Regions from separate parts of the Kitasatospora sp. NPDC018058 genome, predicted to be linked through region 3. Evidence: riboswitches for the same ligand, from Rfam matches in the RefSeq annotation. Region 3 holds a riboswitch; each other region holds the start of a gene.
What was found. Region 3 has a riboswitch for cobalamin ahead of ACH4E7_RS15510 (HoxN/HupN/NixA family nickel/cobalt transporter). Riboswitches for the same ligand answer to the same signal wherever they lie in the genome.

Region 1 (6,431 bases), on a different contig from region 3:
ATGTGCATGGACTCGTCGCGGAACACCCAGTTGGTGCCGGTCGCGAGACCGTGCAGCAGGCCGCGGCTGCGGAACCAGTACACGTACGCGAACGCGCCGTAGAAGAACAGACCCTCGACGCACGCCGCGAAGCAGATCAGGTTCAGGAGGAACGCGCGGCGGTCCTCCTTGGTCTGCAGCGAGTCGATGTGGTCGACCGCGTTCATGTACTTGAAGCAGAACTTCGCCTTCTGGGCGATGGAGGGGATGTTCTCCACCGCGGCGAAGGCCGCCGCGCGGTCCTCCGGGTCCGGGAGGTAGGTGTCCAGCAGCGTCAGGTAGAACTGCACATGGACGGCCTCTTCGAACAGCTGCCGCGAGAGGTACAGCCGCGCCTCGGGCGAGTTGATGTGCTTGTAGAGGCTCAGCACCACGTTGTTGGCGACGATCGAGTCGCCCGTCGCGAAGAAGGCGACCAGGCGGCCGATCAGGTGGCGCTCGCCCTCGCTGAGCTTCGCCAGGTCGGCGACGTCGGAGTGCAGGTCCACCTCCTCGACGGTCCAGGTGTTCTTGATCGCGTCGCGGTACCGGTCGTAGAACGACGGGTAGCGCATCGGGCGCAGGGTCAGCTCGAAGCCGGGGTCGAGCAGCATCTTGCGGTCTTCGTTCGGGGTGCTCACTGGCAGGCCTCGCAGGACTCGGGGTTCTCCAGGGAGCAGGCGATGGCGGCTTCCTGCTCCGGGGTGAGGGCGGGGGTGCCCATGGGAATCGTGTTGGCGGGCACCGGCGCGGCGGCGCGCGCGGCACCGGAGGCGGCCTGGGCGATCCGGGTGGCCGGGCGCGAGCGCAGGTAGTAGGTGGTCTTCAGACCGACCTTCCACGCGTAGGCGTACATCGAGCTGAGCTTGCCGATGGTCGGCGCGGCCATGAACAGGTTCAGCGACTGGCTCTGGTCCAGGTACGGCATGCGGGCCGCGGCCAGGTCGATCAGCGCGCGCTGCGGCAGCTCCCACGCCGTGCGGTACAGCGAACGCACCTCGGCGGGCAGCCAGTTGAACTCCTGGACGGAGCCGTTGGCGTCGCGCAGGGCGTCGCGGGTCTGCTGGTCCCAGACGCCGAGCTCCTTGAGCTCGCGCACCAGGTAGGGGTTGACCTGCAGGAACTCACCGCTCAGCGTCTCGCGCTTGAACAGGTTGGACACCTGCGGCTCGATGCACTCGTACACGCCGGCGATGGACGCGATGGTCGCGGTCGGGGCGATGGCCAGCAGCAGCGAGTTGCGCAGGCCGGTCTCGGCGATCCGGGCGCGCAGCGCGGTCCAGCGGTCGGCCCACTGCGGGGCGGCCGACGGGAAGTGGTCGATGTGCAGCTCACCACGCGCGGCGCGGGTCTCGCCGTACGCCTCGTGGCGGCCGAGCTGCTCGGCCAGGTCGGCGGAGCGCTCGTAGGCGGTGAGCATGATGCGCTCGGCGATCAGCGTCGAGAGCTGCTTCGCCTCCGCCGAGTCGAAGTCGATCCGCAGCTTGAAGAAGACGTCCTGCAGGCCCATCACGCCCAGGCCCACCGGGCGCCAGCGGGAGTTGGAGGTGCCGGCCTCGGTGGTCGGGTAGAAGTTGATGTCCACCACGCGGTCGAGGAAGGTGACGGCGGTGCGCACGGTGGCATCCAGCCGCTCCCAGTCCATCGCGCCGAGCAGGTCCTCGACCGAGGCCCCGTCGGCCACGTGCGCGCCGAGGTTGACCGACCCCAGGTTGCAGACGGCGGTCTCGGAGTCGTCCGTGACCTCCAGGATCTCGGTGCACAGGTTGGAGGAGTGCACCGTGCGGCCCGGCAGCGCGGTCTGGTTGGCGGCCCGGTTGGAGGCGTCCTTGAAGGTCATCCAGCCGTTGCCGGTCTGCGCCAGGGTGCGCATCATGCGGGCGTACAGGGTCTGCGCCGGGATGGTGCGCACGGCCTTGCCGGCCAGCTCGGCCTTGCGGTAGGCCTCGTCGAACTCGGCGCCCCACAGGTCGACCAGCTCGGGGACGTCGGCGGGGGAGAACAGCGACCAGTCCTGGTTGGCGTTGACCCGGCGCATGAACTCGTCCGGGATCCAGTGCGCCAGGTTGAGGTTGTGGGTGCGGCGCGCCTCCTCACCGGTGTTGTCGCGCAGCTCCAGGAACTCCTCGATGTCGGCGTGCCAGGTCTCCAGGTAGACGCAGGCCGCGCCCTTGCGGCGGCCGCCCTGGTTGACCGCGGCGACCGAGGAGTCGAGGGTGCGCAGGAACGGGACGATGCCGTTGGACTTGCCGTTGGTGCCGCGGATCAGGCTGCCGCGCGAGCGGATGCGCGAGTAGGACAGGCCGATGCCGCCGGCGTGCTTGGACAGGCGGGCGATCTGCGCGTAGCGGTTGTAGATCGAGTCCAGGTTGTCCAGCGGGGAGTCGAGCAGGTAGCAGCTCGACATCTGCGGGTGCCGGGTGCCGGAGTTGAAGAGCGTGGGCGAGGAGGTCAGGTACTCCAGGCGGCTCATCAGGCCGTACAGCTCGGCCACTTCGCGCACCGACTGCTCGGAGTCGCCGACCGCCAGGCCGCAGGCGACGCGGAGCAGGAAGTGCTGCGGGGTCTCGATCACCTTGCGGGTGATCGGGTGGCGCAGCAGGTAGCGGGACTGGACGGTGCGCAGGCCGAAGTACTCGAAGCGGTCGTCGCCGGTGGCGTCGATCAGCGCGTCCAGGGCGGCGGCGTGCTTGGCGACGAAGGCCGCGGTGGTGTCGCCGATCAGGCCCTCGGCGTGGCCGACGGCGATCGAGGCGGAGAAGGAGACCGAGCCCTGGCTGTTCGCCTCGTCGACGATCTCCAGGGCGAGCAGGCGGGCCGCCAGCTTCGAGTACTGGGGGTCCTCGGCGATCATCGACGCGGCGGCGTCCACGGCCAGCCCGCGCAGCTCGGCGAAGTCCGAACCGGCGTGGCGGCCGCGCAGCGCGGCGGCGGCGACATGGCCGGGGTCGACCTCGGTGAGGTCGGCGCTGCGGTCGGTGAGCAGCCGCAGCAGCGCGCCTCCGGGGTCGGAGACCGTCGGGTCGGTGAAGGCGGTACCGGAGCCCTGGGCGGGCAGGGTGGCTGAGGCAGCGGTGGTCAAGGCGCTCTCTCCTGGCGGCGATCGGCGGCGGTGATCGGGTGGCGCCGGGCCGATCTGGGCAGGGGAGCACGGCGCGAACGCAGAACGCGTCGCGCGACGGTGACTCCCCGGCCCGCCCGCGAGGCCCGGAGGGGTACTGCTCGTGCTGGCGCGGCCTCTGCGGGAGGGCCGTGGCGCACGCTGTTCGGCAGGTACTCGGACTCACGGGCACGGCTGCTGGAGCCGTCCGCACACCGCTGCGGGGCAGTCCCGGACTCCCACCGGGTTCCCCTGCATCGACAGCAGGAGTGAGCATACATGTAGTGCCGAGGGACTGAGGCGGCACCATATGTTGTGCCTGTTGTGTCGCGGACGCCGGCGGTTCCGGCGGGCTGTCAGTGCTTCAGGTACACCTTGTAGGTACTCGAATCACCGGTCGGGGAGGTGAACTGGGCGATCAGCTTGTACTGCCCGCTGGCGGTCAGGGCGGCGCTCAGGGCCCGGTCGGTGGCCTCCGGGGCGGTGCTGTCGAGGACGACCATGGTGAACCAGCCGTCCCGGATCGCGGCCGTGCTGCCGTCCTCGCCGTGGTGCTGCACTCCGGCGCCGTCGCGGTAGTCCGTCCCGGCCCGCGCCGAGACCCACTGCGCGGGTTTGCTGACGCTGCCCAGGTAGTACTCGGCGAGGCCGTCGACCTCGGTGAGGTAGTGGCCCTGGGGGACGGCGTGCGCCCGCAGGACGGCCAGCAGGCGGCCGGAGTCGGGCCCGTTCTGGTAGCGCAGGGCGGACTGTTCCATGCCGAGGGCCAGCAGCGCGACCCAGGCCAGGATGCCCAGCTGGGGGTGGCGGAAGTGGGCACCGACCAGCCGGGTGAGGCCGACGCCCGCGAGCGGGGTGGCGAGCAGCATGCCGTAGCCGAGGTGGCGGAACAGCGCCCCGGAGGTGCCGGTCCACAGGTGGACGGCCGGGATCAGCAGCGCGGTGGCGGTCAGCACGGTGCCGAGCAGGGCGCGCTGGGCGCGGGTGGTGGCGGCGCCGTCGTTCTCGGGCGGCTCGTGTTCGGTCATCTGCTCGCGGTGGGCGTACGCGACCGCGCCGGCCACCGCGAGGAGGGTGAACAGGCCGCCCCACTGGACGGTGCCGAGCAGGATGGAGCCGGTCGAGCCGGGGGCGTTGCCGTGCGAGGGGGACCAGTGGACGACCTTCCCCAGCAGGCCGTAGGGCAGCAGCAGGAGGGTGGTGCCGACGGCCAGCAGCAGGGCGCGCAGGGCGGCCGGGCCGGGCCGGCGGTGGGGCCAGGCGCAGGCCAGGGCCAGCAGGACCAGGGCGGGGACGGCGAAGGCCGCCGAGTAGGCGACGGCACAGGCCAGTGCGGCGGCCGGGGCGGCCAGCAGGACCAGGGCCGGGGAGCGCCGGGCGGTGAACACCGTGGTCCAGGCCGCGAGGGCGACCAGCAGGACGGCGAGGGACTCGGGGGCGCCGTAGAAGCCGACCACGACGGTGGACTGCAGCACGGCGTAGGCGGCTATGCCGCAGATGGCGACCCGTTCGTTGAAGAGCCGTCGGGTCAGCGAGTACAGCAGCACCGTCGTGAGCAGCGCGAAGCCTAGGCTGAGCAGCCGGGTGCCCCAGATGCCGCCGGCGTTCGCGGCGGCGCCGGCCAGCGGCGGGTACAGCCAGGGCGAGCCGGGGACGCGGTCGAGCAGGTCGGTGGTGACCGGGGTGCCGTGCAGGAGGTGGGCGAGCTGCTGGCGGCCGGCGACCATGGCGGCGGCCTCGTCGGGATGCGCGGCGGCGAGCAGGCGCAGGGAGAGTGCGGCCTGGACGCCCAGGACGGCGCCGAGCAGGCCGCGGGCGATCCAGCGGCGCCGGGGGCTGGAGGCCGGGTCCCAGCCGATCGCGGGGACCTGCGGGATGGTGTACGGGGCCAGCTCGACGGCATCGGGGTTGTCCACGGCCACGGCCACGGGCACGGCGGTGGCCGCCGCCCGGGCCCGGCGGGGTGCGGGCACGTCCGCCTCCGGCGCCTCGGCGGCGGGGGCCTGCGGGGCGGGGATCCTCGCGGCAGGGGTCTTCGGGGTGGGGGCCTTCGGGCGGGGGGAGAAGACGTTGAACTCGGGCTCTGTACTCATCATGGGTTCCGGATGTCGAAGCCGTAGCGGGGGGCGGACACGCGCTGCTTGACGGCGGAGAGGGTGTCCGGAACGGTCTCGACCCGCCAGTCCGCTCGCTTGATCATGTTGAACCAGATGAAGCCGACGATGTCGTCGTGCGCCTCCATCCCGGAGAACAGTTGGTCGACGAACGCGCGCTGGTGCCTGCCCTGCTCGGCGGCGGTCTCGCTGATGAAGAAGGGCTTCTTGCAGAAGGTGCGGATCTCGGCCATGGTCGGGCCGTACAGGGTCTCGAAGGTCTTGGGGCCGTCGTTGGTGAAGTAGCCGGTCATGCCGGCCCAGTCGACGTAGTTGTCGCCGGGGTAGTACGGCGCGAGGCGGGTGTTGGGCGCGGGCACGGTGATGTTGGGGCTCCAGACCCAGATCACGTTGGTCGCGCCGGCCTGGTCGAAGATGTCGTGGACGTGGCGCCATGCCGCGACGAAGTCCTGGGAGCTGGCGGTCTTGCGGCCCCACGGGTACCAGTCGCCGTTCATCTCGTGCGCGATGCTGATGGCGATGGGCAGGTTGAGCTTGGCCACCGCCTTGGCCACGCCGCGCACGTAGTCGTCGGTGTCGCCGGCCGCGATCGAGGCGAGCGAGTGGTCGTACGGCTCCCAGGCCATGAAGGGCAGCGCCCCGGCCTCGTAGATCCGGCGCACGCCGGCGGTGTCGAAGCCGCCCTTCCAGTGGGCGTAGTACTCCAGGATGTCGGGCTGCTTGCCGATCGCGGAGGTGTAGCCGGGCAGCGCGTCCATCGAGGCGGGCACGCCGGTCAGGGCGGCGCCGAGGTACTTGCGGCTCGGCTTGAGCAGCGGGGTGATGTCGTACGGGACGCCGGTGGGCAGGGCCTTGGGCTTGGCGGAGGTGCTCGGGGCGGGCGCGCCGGGACCGCCGGCGGTGGCGGTCGACGCGGGCTGGGCGAGGTCCTCCTGCAGCGCGAAGCCCGGGTCCGCGGGGCCGCAGCCGGTGGCGAGCAGCAGGGCGGCGGTCAGCAGCGGGAGCGCCAGCCGACGACGGGGCAGGCCGGCCCGTCGGGGATGGGCGGACATGGTGATCACACTGCTTCCGTGGGGCGCGGCTGGACGAGGACCCGGCCGACGATGGTGGCGTAGAAGAGACCGGAGGCCAGGACGAGGGCGAAGTTCAGCGGGCCCATGGTGAGCATCCGCCAGATGCTCGTCCCCACCCAGAGCAGG
Region 2 (6,431 bases), on a different contig from region 3:
GCGTCCGGTCCAACTGCTCCTCGTCCAGCCCCGGAGCGTCGAAGGGGTTGCGCCGCCGCCGGTGCGGCAGGGCCAGCTGGGCGGCCTTGCGGACGTCCTCCTCCAGCACCTCGGTCCGTCCCGCCCAGGCCGCCAGTGCGACCGCCGTGCGGGCCATCACGATGTCGGCGCGCAGTCCGTCCACCTCGAACGCCGCGCAGACGGCGGTGATCTGACGCAGAGCCACGTCCGGCAGCTCGACCTTGGGCAGCAACTCCCGGGCGGCGGTGATGTGTTCGGCGAGCTCCCGCTCCTCCGCCGCGAACCGCGCCGCGAAGCCGGCCGGGTCCGCGTCGTACCCGAGTCGGCGGCGAACCACCTCGGCGCGCTCGGCCGGGTCCCGGGTGGCGGCGATCTCGACGGTGAGGCCGAAGCGGTCGAGCAGCTGTGGCCGCAGCTCGCCCTCCTCCGGGTTCATGGTGCCGACCAGCAGGAAGCGCGCCGCGTGCCGCACCGACACGCCCTCGCGCTCCACGTACGAGCGGCCCATCGCGGCGGCGTCCAGCAGCAGGTCCACCACGTGGTCCTGGAGCAGGTTCACCTCGTCGATGTAGAGCACCCCGCGGTGCGCCTTGGCGAGCAGTCCGGGCTCGTACGCCTTGACGCCCTCGGCGAGCGCCCGCTCCAGGTCGAGCGAGCCGACGATCCGGTCCTCGGCCACGCCGACCGGCAACTCGACCAGCTGGGAGGGGTGTTGCGAGCCGGACGGATCGGTGTGCGGCCCGTCCGGGCACTGCGGGTCCGGCGCGGCCGGGTCGCAGGCGAAGCGGCAGCCGTCCACGGTGGCGATGGAGGGCAGCAGCCCGGCCAGCGCGCGCACCATGGTCGACTTCGCGGTGCCCTTCTCGCCGCGCACAAGCACGCCGCCCACGGCCGGGGAGACCGCGTTCAGCAGCAGCCCGAGTCGAAGGTCGGCCATGCCGACGATCGCGGTGAACGGATAGCGGACGTCGGTCATGCGTCACTCCCAGGTGCTCCGGGCGCCAGGAACGGCAGCGATCCGGCCGCCGGCACCCCGCCCTCGATCAGCTTCCACAGCGCGTCGGTGTCCGCGTGCTCCTCGATCAGGTCGCCCAGCCGGTCCAGCCGGGCCTCGCGCGCGTCGGCGAAGCAGGTGTCCGGCGCCGGAACGAACGCCCGGCCCGCCAACTCGGCGACCTCGCGCAGGAGTTCGCGGCGGAAGCCGTCGTTCTCCAACGCGCCGTGCCAGGTGGTGCCCCAGACCGAGCCGACCCGGCAGCCGTCCAGGCTCCGCCCGGTGCCATCGGAGATGAACCCGTCCCCGCCCTCGACCGCGATCACCCCGTGGTGGATCTCGTAGCCCACGACCCGCTGCCCGTACGCCTCGCCGACCGGCCGGGCGAGCACCTTCTCGACGCCGAAGCGCACCCGGGTCGGCAGCAGCCCGAGCCCGTCGACGACGCCCGCCCTGGACTCCACCTCGTCGTCGATCGAGCGCGCCAGCATCTGGTACCCGCCGCAGACCCCGAGGATCGGCAGCCCGGCCGCCGCCCGCGCCTTCAGCGCCGGCTCCAGGCCGCGTTCGCGCAGCCAGGCGAGGTCCGCCACGGTGGCCCGGGTGCCGGGCAGCACCACCAGGTCGGCGTCGGCCAGCTCCTCGGGCCGGGTCGCCCAGCGGACCAGCACGCCCGGCTCCTGCGCCAGCGCGTCCAGGTCGGTGAAGTTGGACAGCCGGGGGAAGCGCACCACGGCCACCCGCAGCACGTCCGCCCCGAGCGGTCCGCGGCCGTCCACCCGGTCCACCACCGTCGACAGGTCGAGCGAGTCCTCGGCGTCCAGCCACAGTCCCGGCAGCATCGGCAGTGTGCCCAGCACCGGACGGCCGGTCAGCCCGCGCAGCATCTCCAGCCCGGGCGCCAGCAGCCGCGCGTCGCCGCGGAACTTGTTGACGAACCAGCCGGCCACGTGCCGCTGGTCCTCGGCCGACAGCAGCGCCAGCGTCCCGTACATCGCCGCGAACACCCCGCCGCGGTCGATGTCGCCGACCACCACGACGGGCAGCCCGGCGGCGGTGGCCAGGCCCATGTTGGCGATGTCGCGGTCGCGCAGGTTGATCTCGGCGGGCGAGCCGGCGCCCTCGCAGACCACCACGTCGAAGCGGCGGCGCAGGTCCGCCAGGCACTCCAGGGCGCGTTCCAGCAGGACGGGCTTGCGCTCGCGGTAGTCCAGCGCGCCGACCTCGGCCACCGGCTTGCCGAGCAGCACCACCTGGCTGCGGCCGTCCGCGCCTGGCTTGAGCAGCACCGGGTTCATCGCCGCCTCCGGCTCCACCCGGGCGGCCTGCGCCTGCATCGCCTGGGCGCGGCCGATCTCGGCGCCGTCGGTGGTGACGAAGGAGTTGAGCGACATGTTCTGCGCCTTGAACGGCGCGACGTGCACGCCCTGGCGGGCCAGCCAGCGGCAGATCCCGGCCGTCACCACGCTCTTGCCCGCGTCCGAGGTCGTCCCGGCGACCAGCAGCGCGTTCCTCATGCCGTTCCCCTTCTCATCAGAAGCCGCAGCAGGACGTGGCCCGCGACCGTCGTACCCAGCGCCAGCGCGCCCACCCGCCGGGACAGCGTGCAGGCCCGCTCGATGTCGTCCACCGTCACCGGCCGCAACTCCTCGCCCAGCACCGGCCGGTGCTCCACCCGCTCGCCGTAGTGCAGCGTCCCGCCCAGGCGTACGCCGACCGCGCCGGCGAAGGCCGACTCGGCCTGGCCCGCGTTCGGGCTCGGGTGCGCGGAGCCGTCCCGGCGCCAGACCCGCCAGGCGGTACGGGGTTCGGGTGCGGCGGCCACCGTCAGCAGCGCGGTCAGCCGGGCGCCCGGCCAGCCGGCGACGTCGTCCAGCCGGGCCGAGGCCCAGCCGAAGCGGGCGTAGCGGGGCGAACGGTGGCCCACCATGGCGTCCAGGGTGTTCACCGCGCGGAAGGCCAGCAGCCCCGGCGTGCCCGCCAGGGCGCCCCAGGCCAGCGCGTTCACCACGGCGTCCGCGGTGTTCTCGGCCACCGACTCGACCACCGCGCGGGCGATCTGCTGCCCGTCCAGCGCGCTCGGGTCCCGCCCGCACAGGTGCGGCAGCCGCTCCCGGGCGGCCGTCAGATCGCCTGCGGCGAGCGAGCGGCCGATGGTGCGCGCCTCCCGGGTCAGCGAGGTGCCGCCGAGCACCGTCCAGGTCGCCGCCGCGGCCAGTGCCGCCCGGCCCAGCGGACGGCGGCCCACCGTGCGGTCCAGGGCCAGCGCGCCGGCCGCGACCGCGCCCACGCACAGCGCCGTGTACGCCGTCCCGGCCGCACGGCCGTCGCGCCACAGGCGGCGCTCCAGGCGGGTCGCGGCGGTGCCGAAGAGGGCGACCGGGTGGCCGCGGCGGGGGTCGGCGAAGCGGGCGTCGGCGGCGTAGCCCGCGACGGCGCCCAGCGCGAAGGCGGCGGCGCGGGTCAGCGGGCGCACGGCGGCGGGCAGCTCGGAGTCGGACGGGGCGGGGCAGCCTGCATCGCGTGCGTGTCCTCACTCAGGGTCCGCGCCCTGGATCGACGTACCGGGGGCGAGAGTCTCCTGGCTTCCGGGTCGGACGCACCCCCGGGCCTTCCAGCGGCTTCTGACAGCCCGCCGTGATGGGCCCCTCCTGTACGTTGGCGGGCAAGGAGGGACTTCCGAGCGTGCTCCCCGGTGACAGTGGCGGGACCGCGCCGGACTCGCACCGGCTTCCTCTCCATGCCTCCGTTTGGCCCGAGGATCCCATCACGCGGCCGATCCGCGCGTCAACCGAGGTCGCGGAGGGGTTGGTCACACGGTGTACCGGGTGCCGCGCTGTGCGATCGCCCAGCGCGGTGGAGGCCACGTCAGCTCCGCTTCGTGTGTTCGGCGGCTGGGGGCGCGCCGAGGGCCGCACCTACCGTTCGGTGCCATGCGCCGCAGAAAGACCCCCGTCGCCGCCCCGCCCCCGGTGCCGTTCTCACCCGAGGCCGCCCGCGCCCACCGGGTCGGCCTCGGCCTGACCCCGGAACAGGTCGCCGAGGGCATGGCCGCCCACGGTGTACGGCTGCTGCCCGGCCACGTCCTCGCCTGGGAGAACGGCGACCTGCGTCCCGGAGAGGCCGAGTTCATCGCCCTCGCCCGCGCCCTCTGGTGCCCCGCCGCCGACCTGCTGGGCGCCCGCCCGACGCGTCTGCGGGACCACCGCATCGCCCGGGAGCTCGGCCAGGAGGTCGTCGCCGAGCGCATCGGCATGCTCCTGCCCACGTACCAGGAGGCCGAACTGACCGGCCACTGGGACGGCGGCCCGGACCAGACCCACGCCCTCGCCCAGGTCCTGGGCCTGCGGCTGACCGAGCTCGTCGAGGCCACCGGCCGCGCCGAGGCCCTCGACCGGCTCCTGCGCCAGTGCGTCGCCGGCCGCTGGCAACCCCACCTCCGTGCCCTCGCCCGCCTCGTCCCCGTCCCCGAACCCGACCTGGCCGCCGTCCTGCCCGTCCTCCAGCAGGAGCACCACGTCCCCACCCACTGGGGCACTCCCAGCGGCCCCCGCACCCCTGCCGCGCCCCTCACCCCCCGGTTCTGGCACCTCCTCGCCGCCCAGCGGACGGCCGTCCCGGTCTGACGATGCCCCTTCCCCGCTGCTCCCGTACGCCCCGGACGGCCCAGCCCGGTGGCCGGGGGCACGCGACTCCGGTGAACTGGTGTACGAACACCGTCCGGTCCGTGAAGCAGAGCGGGGAACGATATGCGTTGGGGAACCGCAGCCGTTGTGGCGGCCGCCGCTGTCGGGGCCGGGGTCGTCGTGGCGATCGGCCGCCGGGCCTCCGAGCAGATAGTCCGTCCGGGGGCGGGGGCGGGGGCGGGGGCGCCCGTGGAGGAGGGGGCCGGGCTCATCCTGGTGCAGACCCTCGCCGCCGGCCGGGTCACCTTCACCCGCCGCCCGGAGAGCCTGCGGCGCGGCCGCTGGGCCGTGGAGTGGGAGGGCGGCGGGCACGCTGTGGTCGAGGAGATCCTGCACAGCGACGAGCAGGGCGTCACCCGGCGGCTGGTCCGCGCCGACCGGGGCACCCTCACGCCCGGTACCGAGGTCCGCTTCACCCCCCGCGTCCTGCTCGGCGACCCCGCCGAGGCGCTCGGCCTCGCCTTCACCGACACCAGCGCCGACGGCGAGCTGGGCCCCCTCCCCGCCTGGCACCTCGACGGCAAACGCGGCACCTGGGTGATCCTGGTCCACGGCACCGAGGCCGACCGTCAGCAGACCCTGCCGGTCCTCCCGGTGCTCGACCGCCTCGGCCTGCCCGTCCTGGCCGTCACCTACCGCGGCGACGAGGGCGCCCCCGCCTCCCCGGACGGGCTCAGCCACTTCGGCGCGACCGAGTGGCGCGACGTCGAGTCGGCGGTACGGCTGGCGCTCGACCACGGCGCGGGCCGGGTGGTCCTCTACGGCTGGTCGCTGGGCGCCACCACCGTCCTGCACACGGCGGCCCGCTCGGCCTGGGCCCACGCCGTCAGCGGGCTGATCCTCGACTCACCCGTCCTCGACCTGCCCGCCTCCGCCCGCCGCGACGCCGCCCGGGCCGGCTTCACCGGTGTCGCCGCCGAACTGGGCGCCCTCGCCGCCGAGGGCCGCACCGGGGTCGACCTGGCCGACTTCTCCCGCCTCGCCGAGGGCGCGGACCTGTACGCCCCCACCCTGGTGCTGCACAGCCCCAGCGACCGGATCGCGCCCTTCAGCACCGTCCAGCGCCTTGCCGCCGCCCGCCCCGACGTGGTCAACCTCCAGACCTTCCCGGGAGCCGACCACGCCGCTCTGTGGAACTCCGCCCCCGACCACTACACCGAACTCCTCCGTCGCTGGCTCACCCCCCTCCTCTGACCCGGCCGGGGCTCACCTCCGGGCCGACATCGGCCCTGAACGTGAGAAGTCGACCCACCCGACTCCTCACGCGGCACCCCCGCCCCGTCACCCCCCACGCCGTCGCCCCGCCCCGGGCCACACCGTCGGTCCGGGGCGGTTGCGGGTCCTCCCCGCAGTCCGCAGCCGCCCACGCGGACCCTGTTCGATTCGCTGTCCGGTTCACGCCCGCCCGCCGTTCCCGCCCGCGCACCGGAAGTCGGCCCCGCCGACTTCCGGTGCCGAACCCCTACCCGGCCGACACATGCCGCCTGGCCGGATTCCCACCCACTGCGGCCCCACCCACCCCCATCCCGACACGCAGCGTGACCGGGCGAGCGAGCACGGCGACGACCCGCCGCGGCCCTGGCATGACCCCGCCACACGTTTCCGGCCAGGCGGTTTGCCTCTGTTGCCCGATCTTGCGGAGGTGCCGTCCCCGGTCGCCCGGTCGTACGGACAACCGGATGTGACAGAAGGCCGGTGCAAGGGGAAGACTGCTCGACGTGACGTCTCGG
Region 3 (6,431 bases):
GAACAACGCCTCCGAGGCCCAGTACCGGCTGGCCCGCCGCACCTGCGGCTTCGCCTGCCGCAACTACCTGGCCAACGGCATCTCCTGCATCATCGACGACGCCGTCTTCCCGGACCGCCCGGCGATCGGCCTCGGCGGCTGGAAGCGGCACATCGGGCCCGGCATGATCCCGGTCGTCCTGTTGCCCAGCCTGGACTCGGTGCTGCAGCGCAACGCCCGCCGCAGTGGCAACCGGCGGCTCGGCGACGAAGAGGTGGCGCGGATCCACGGCCGGATGGCCGGCTGGTACAACTCCGGGTTGCCGATCATCGACAACTCCTACCTGGACATCGCCGGGACGACCGCCGAGCTGGACCGGGTGATCCTGGCCCGGCTGATGGGCATGCCGGTCCGCTGACGGGCGCCCTCGCTGACCTGTGGCCTCGCTGACCTGCGGCTTCGTGGAGCTGTCGGCGGCGGCTGCGATGATGGACCCCGTCCTGCCGTACTACTTCTGGGGGAGCTGGCGCCCGTGCCGGAAGGCCACATCATCCACCGCCTCGCCGTAGAGAACCGGAAGGCCTTCGGCGACCGCCCGGTCCAGGTCTCCAGCCCGCAGGGCCGGTTCGCCGACGAGGCCAAGGTGATCGACGGGCAGCTGCTCACCGGCGCCGAGGCCACCGGCAAGCACCTCTTCCTCGGCTTCGAGGAGGGTGCCTGGGTGCACATCCACCTGGGCCTCTACGGCGGCATCACCTTCGGCACCGGCCCCGCACCCGACCCGGTCGGCCTGATCCGGCTGCGGCTGGCCAACGACGACGGCTACGCCGACCTGCGCGGCCCCAACACCTGCAAGCTGATCACCGGCGCCGAGAAGGCCGCCGTCGCCGCCCGGCTCGGCCCCGACCCGCTGCGCGCCGATGCCGACCCGGAGGCCGCCTGGCGCCGGATATCCGGCAGCCGGACGACCGTCGCCGCGCTGCTGATGGACCAGAAGGTGCTGGCGGGCGTCGGCAACGTCTACCGCGCCGAGGTGTTGTTCCGGCACAACATCAACCCGCACCGGGCCGGCCGCGACCTCACCCGCCGCGAGTGGGACGCGATCTGGGCCGACCTGGTCGCCCTGATGCACGAGGGCGTCGCCGCCGGCCGGATCGACACCGTCCGCCCCGAGCACACCCCCGAGGCGATGGGCCGCCCGCCCCGGGTGGACGACCACGGCGGCGAGGTCTACGTCTACCGCCGCGCCGCGATGCCCTGTCTGGTCTGCGGCACGAACGTCCGGACCGAGGAGCACGCCGCCCGCAACCTGTTCTGGTGCCCGACCTGCCAGACGGCCTGACCAGCTGATCCGCCCGTCGGCCGGGTGCGGGGGAGCCGACGGATGGATCGGCGCGAAGTGCCGTTCATCGTGTCAGGCACCACGGTGGGCGGCCAGGTGGTGCAGGCCGACAGCATCGGAGGGCGCTGCACCTCCACCAGCCCGAGCCGGTGCCGAGATCTCGTCAGGTCGGGCCGCCGCGCCGTCCCGCCGTCACCCGCGAGCCGGAACTCGCCTCGCTGACCGGGGCGTTGGGCCGGGGCGTTGGGCCGGGTCAAGGAGGGCGGCCTCGGCGGCACATCGTGCTCAACCGGGCGGCTCCCGGTGCCGCTTCACGCGGGACGGGCGGCCCCGAGTGTCGGTCAGCCCGCGGCGGCGGTGGGCTCGTGGTGCTCGGCGGCGGCGCACTCGTCGAGGAGGGGGCGCATGCTGTCGTCCACGAGCCGGTAGCGCACCACGCGTCCGTCCTTCTCCCCGGTGACCACGCCCGCTGTACGGAGCAGCCGCAGGGCCTGGGAGACGGCGGGGTCGCGCATGCCGGTGGCAACCGCCAGGTCGGTGACGGCGAGCGGCCCGGCCCGGTGCAGGGCGAGCAGCAGGGCGAGCCGTCCGGGGTCGGAGAGCAGGGAGAACCGCTCGGCCCAGGACCGGACGTGCGCGGTGTCGCCGATGGCGGCGATGGCCTCGCAGACCCGGTGCCCGTCGATGGTGCGGTGGCCCGCGCGGTCGGCCGGTACGAGATGCATGCGCACATTCTTGCAGGCAGGGGCCTGTGATCCTGAACACCTGCACAGGTGCGCAACCTTGCGAGGGTGGCGTCGGGCCCCTACGGTGTTCCCCGCCGTGGTGCTCGGGAAGACCGGTGACGGACCCTCAGGGGTCCCAGTCCGGAGCGGCCCTCGCCACTGTGATCGGGGGAGAGTTGTCCGAACCCACATGCCACTGGGCGCCTCGTGCGCCTGGGAAGGCGGGTCCGGAAGCCCCGTAAGCCAGGAGACCGGCCACGGCATCTCACGAAGTCTTTCCACGAGGTGCTGGAGCGTGATCCGAAGATGACCCTGCCCGAAACCGCCACTCCTGCTGAGGCGGCCCCCTCCGTCCTGCCCACCTTCAGGTGGAAGCGCGAGGACACCATCCGTACGGCCGGGCTGATGGGGGTGATCCTGGCCATGCACGTGGTGGCCTTCGGGACGCTCATCTTCCTGGTCGCGCCCCACAACTACGCGGTCGGTACCCAGGTCTTCGGGGTGGGCCTGGGTATCACCGCGTACACCCTCGGCATGCGGCACGCCTTCGACGCCGACCACATCGCGGTGATCGACAACACCACCCGCAAGCTGATGGCGGACGGCAAGCGGCCGGTCTCGGTCGGCTTCTGGTTCGCCCTCGGGCACTCCTCGATGGTGGTCATCATGGCCGCCCTGGTGGCGGGCGGCGCCCAGCTGGCGAACACGCTGATGGACGACGAGTCGACCACCCACAAGTGGCTCGGGATGGTCGGCACCACCACCTCCGGCGTCTTCCTCTACCTGATCGGCGCGCTCAACCTGGCGGCGCTGATCGGCATCATCAAGGTGTTCCGGGCGATGCGGGCCGGGCAGTACGACGAGGCGGAGCTGGAGCAGCACCTCAACTCGCGCGGCTTCATGGCCCGGGTGCTGAACCGGGCGACCCGCTCGATCACCCGGCCCGGGCAGATGTTCCCGGTGGGCATGGTGCTGGGCCTCGGCTTCGACACCGCGACCGAGGTCACCCTGATGGTGATGGCCGGCTCGGGTGCGGCGGCCGGGCTGCCCTGGTACGCGATCGTCTGCCTGCCGCTGCTCTTCGCGGCCGGGATGAGCCTCTTCGACACCCTGGACGGGACGTTCATGAACTTCGCGTACCAGTGGGCCTTCTCCAACCCGGTGCGCAAGGTGTACTACAACCTGACCATCACCGGGCTGTCGATCGCGGTGGCCTTCATCATCGGCACCATCGAGCTGGTCGGCGTGCTGCACGAGAAGCTCGACCTGACCGACCCGGTCACCGGGTTCATCGCGGACATCTCACTGGACAACGTCGGGTACGCGATCGCCGGGCTGTTCGTGGTGGTGTGGGCGATCGCGATCGCGTACTGGAAGCTGGCCGGCGTCGAGAAGCGCTGGACGCCCGCGGAGTAGCCCGTCGGTCACGCTGCCGCGAGTAGCAGCGTGCCCGCGACGGCGAGCCCGGCGCCGACCACCTGGACCGGGCGCAGCCGCTCCTTCAGGACCCCGCGCGCCAGCAGCGCGGTGACCACGGGGTAGAGCGAGGCGAGCACGGCGGCCACCGCCGCCGAGCCGCCGTGCGAGGCCGCCGCGTACGTGGCGTTGCCGGCGACGTCGGCCAGCCCGATGCCGGTGAGCAGGGGCAGCCGGGAGCGCAGTTCCGGCAGCAGTACGGTCTCCTTCGACGCCTCGTACGCGCACGTCTACCGCAACGCGGGGGAGCGGGTGCTGCGGCTGACCATGGTGGTGTCGGTCCCGCCGCCGCGCTGAGGCGGCTTGTCGCAGGCCGAAACGGCGCCTCCCCGGGGTGGGGGGCACCGTTTCGGCCTGCCGTCAGTGCCGGTTGCCGTAGCGGCGGTGGAGCGGAGCTTGATCGCGGGGCGCAGTTCACTAGGGGCCACGGGGTGGACGACGCTCCGGATCACGAACGGCCGTGAGGAGACCGGCACGCCTGACAACGGCATGTTCTCCACGTTCGCCGGGCCGGTACGAGTGAACGGGGTGGGGACGTGCGTCTGGGAGACCGTGACCGCGAGTGACCCGAACGGCGGCCTCTACATCTCGTACTCGACCCCGTCCCACTCCTGCTGATCCCCGTTCCCGGTCCGTCTGCCACGGGCTCGCCGGGTCTCGGGGGGAAGCGCCCGTGCCCCCTCGGCGGCGCTCGGCGGGCGGTTTGGGGTGGGGGTTCGTAGGCTCGACGCATGGTGGATACGTACGCGGGTCGGCGGGAGCGGGTGAGGGAGCACTGCAGTGCGGCCGGGGCCGATGCGGCGATGGTCACCCGGGCGGCGAACGTGCGGTATCTGACGGGCTGCGCGCCCTGTGGGGCGACCTTGCTGCTGACCCGGGAGCGGGCGCTGCTCGCGTTGCCGGACGACCTGCCGCCGGACGACTCGGGGGAGCACCTGATCGTCGCGGACGTCACCCAGGTGCCGGTGTCGGCCGGGGCGGACACCGCGCTGGCCGCCGCGGCCGCCGCCGCGCGGCTGGGGGTGCGGGACCTGGCGGTGGAGGAGCACGACCTGTCCGTCACCCGGCACCGGGCGGTGGGGGGCGTGGCGGAGGGCGCCCGGCTGGCGGACCTCGGCCAGGTGGTGGAGCGGCTGCGGGTGGTCAAGGACGAGCACGAGATCGCCGACCTGCGGATCGCCGCCGAGATCGCCGACCAGGCGCTCGGCGAGCTGCTGGAGTCGATCCTGGTCGGCCGTACCGAGCGGCACCTCGCGATGGAGCTTGAGCGCCGGATGATCGACCACGGGGCCGACCGGGCCGCCTTCCCGGTCTCGGTCGGCACCGGCAACCACTCCGGCCGGCCCGCCCACCAGCCCACCGACCGCCGGGTGGAGGAGGGCGACTTCCTCACCGTGGTGATGGGCGCCCAGTACCGCGGCTACGGCATCTCGACCGCCCGGACCTTCGTGATCGGCGCCGCCCCCGAGCCCTGGCAGGTCGAGCTGCACCGGCTGGTGTTCCGCGCCCAGCGGGCCGGCCGGGAGGCGCTCGGGCCGGGTGTGGAGCAGTGCGTACCCGACCGGGCCGCCCGGCAGGTCCTGGAGGCGGCGGGCCACGCCGAGGCCTCGCCGCACCCGGTGGGTCACGGCATCGGGTTGGAGATCCGGGAGGCGCCGCGCCTCGGTCCGTCGGACATGGGTAAACTGGACAGCCGCGTGCCGGTCACCGTCGGCCCAGGGGTGCACCTCCCGGGCAAGGGCGGGGTCCGGATCGAGGACACGCTCGTCGTGCGCCCCCTCGAGGAGGGCGGGCCCGAGCTGCTCACCATCACCACCAAGGAGCTCCTCGCCCTGTGACGGCGGCCCCCGAAGGCCGTCGGCGGCAGGACGCGAACCCTTGGTTCCTTGACAGCTATATCCAGGAGTAAGTGCGCCCGTGGCTTCCACGAACGATCTCAAGAACGGCATGGTCCTCAAGCTGGAGGGCGGCAAGCTCTGGTCCGTCGTCGAGTTCCAGCATGTCAAGCCCGGCAAGGGCCCGGCCTTCGTGCGTACCAAGCTCAAGGAGGTCCTGACCGGCAAGGTCGTCGACAAGACCTTCAACGCCGGCACCAAGGTCGAGACGGCCAACGTGGACAAGCGCGGCATGCAGTTCTCGTACAAGGACGGCGAGAACTTCGTGTTCATGGACATGGACACCTACGACCAGCTGACCGTCGAGCCGGCCGTCGTCGGCGACGCCGCCAAGTACCTGCTGGAGGGCTTCGAGGCCCTGGTCGCCACCAACGAGGGCGCGGTCCTGTACATCGAGCTCCCGGCCGCGGTCGAGCTGGTCATCGCCGAGACCGAGCCGGGCGTCCAGGGCGACCGCTCCACCGGTGGCACCAAGCCGGCCACCCTGGAGACCGGCGCCGAGATCCAGGTGCCGCTCTTCATCACCACCGGTGAGAAGGTCAAGGTCGACACCCGCGACGGCAGCTACCTCGGCCGGGTGAAGTAAGTCCGTGTCGGCCGCACGTAGCAAGGCCCGTACCCGGGCCTTCCAGATCCTCTTCGAGGCCGACCACCGCGGGGTCGACCCGCAGCAGGTCCTCGCCGACTGGGTGGCCCGCGCCCGCGAGCCGAAGCCCGACGAGGGCACCCCGCAGGTGGGCGAGTACACCATGGAGCTCATCGAGGGGTACGTCCAGCACGCTCGTCGCATCGACGAGCTCATCGAGCAGTACGCGGTGGGCTGGACCCTCGACCGGATGCCGATCGTGGACCGCAACGTCCTGCGGCTCGGCGCGTACGAGCTGATCTGGGAGGACGGCGTCCCGGACGCGGTCGTCCTGGACGAGGCCGTCGAGATCGCCAAGGAGTTCTCCACGGACGACTCCCCGGCCTTCGTGAACGGTCTGCTCGCCCGCTTCCTGGAGCTGAAGCCGA

Region 1: linked by a shared signal. The riboswitch ahead of ACH4E7_RS01550 (ribonucleoside-diphosphate reductase subunit alpha) and the one ahead of ACH4E7_RS15510 (HoxN/HupN/NixA family nickel/cobalt transporter) in region 3 are both predicted to bind cobalamin.
Region 2: linked by a shared signal. The riboswitch ahead of ACH4E7_RS14130 (cobalamin biosynthesis protein) and the one ahead of ACH4E7_RS15510 (HoxN/HupN/NixA family nickel/cobalt transporter) in region 3 are both predicted to bind cobalamin.

What each region holds. Positions count from the first base shown of each region.
Region 1 is NZ_JBIRFA010000001.1:340,454-346,884, forward strand. It holds gene ACH4E7_RS01545 (ribonucleotide-diphosphate reductase subunit beta) at 1-632, opposite strand, end outside; gene ACH4E7_RS01550 (ribonucleoside-diphosphate reductase subunit alpha) at 656-3,076, opposite strand; cobalamin riboswitch at 3,269-3,425, opposite strand; gene ACH4E7_RS01555 (glycosyltransferase family 39 protein) at 3,475-5,214, opposite strand; gene ACH4E7_RS01560 (glycoside hydrolase family 26 protein) at 5,211-6,284, opposite strand; gene ACH4E7_RS01565 (glycosyltransferase family 2 protein) at 6,290-6,431, opposite strand, start outside.
Region 2 is NZ_JBIRFA010000008.1:232,911-239,341, forward strand. It holds gene ACH4E7_RS14120 (putative cobaltochelatase) at 1-997, opposite strand, end outside; gene ACH4E7_RS14125 (cobyric acid synthase) at 994-2,532, opposite strand; gene ACH4E7_RS14130 (cobalamin biosynthesis protein) at 2,529-3,491, opposite strand; cobalamin riboswitch at 3,590-3,753, opposite strand; gene ACH4E7_RS14135 (helix-turn-helix domain-containing protein) at 3,949-4,641, shown strand; gene ACH4E7_RS14140 (alpha/beta hydrolase family protein) at 4,789-5,895, shown strand.
Region 3 is NZ_JBIRFA010000009.1:211,191-217,621, forward strand. It holds gene ACH4E7_RS15495 (AAA family ATPase) at 1-397, shown strand, start outside; gene ACH4E7_RS15500 (Fpg/Nei family DNA glycosylase) at 512-1,321, shown strand; gene ACH4E7_RS15505 (metalloregulator ArsR/SmtB family transcription factor) at 1,663-2,046, opposite strand; cobalamin riboswitch at 2,128-2,321, shown strand; gene ACH4E7_RS15510 (HoxN/HupN/NixA family nickel/cobalt transporter) at 2,353-3,462, shown strand; partial or broken gene ACH4E7_RS15515 (EamA family transporter) at 3,471-3,707, opposite strand; gene ACH4E7_RS15520 (hypothetical protein) at 3,682-3,819, shown strand; gene ACH4E7_RS15525 (hypothetical protein) at 4,012-4,140, shown strand; gene ACH4E7_RS15530 (aminopeptidase P family protein) at 4,254-5,360, shown strand; gene efp (elongation factor P) at 5,440-6,003, shown strand; gene nusB (transcription antitermination factor NusB) at 6,008-6,431, shown strand, end outside.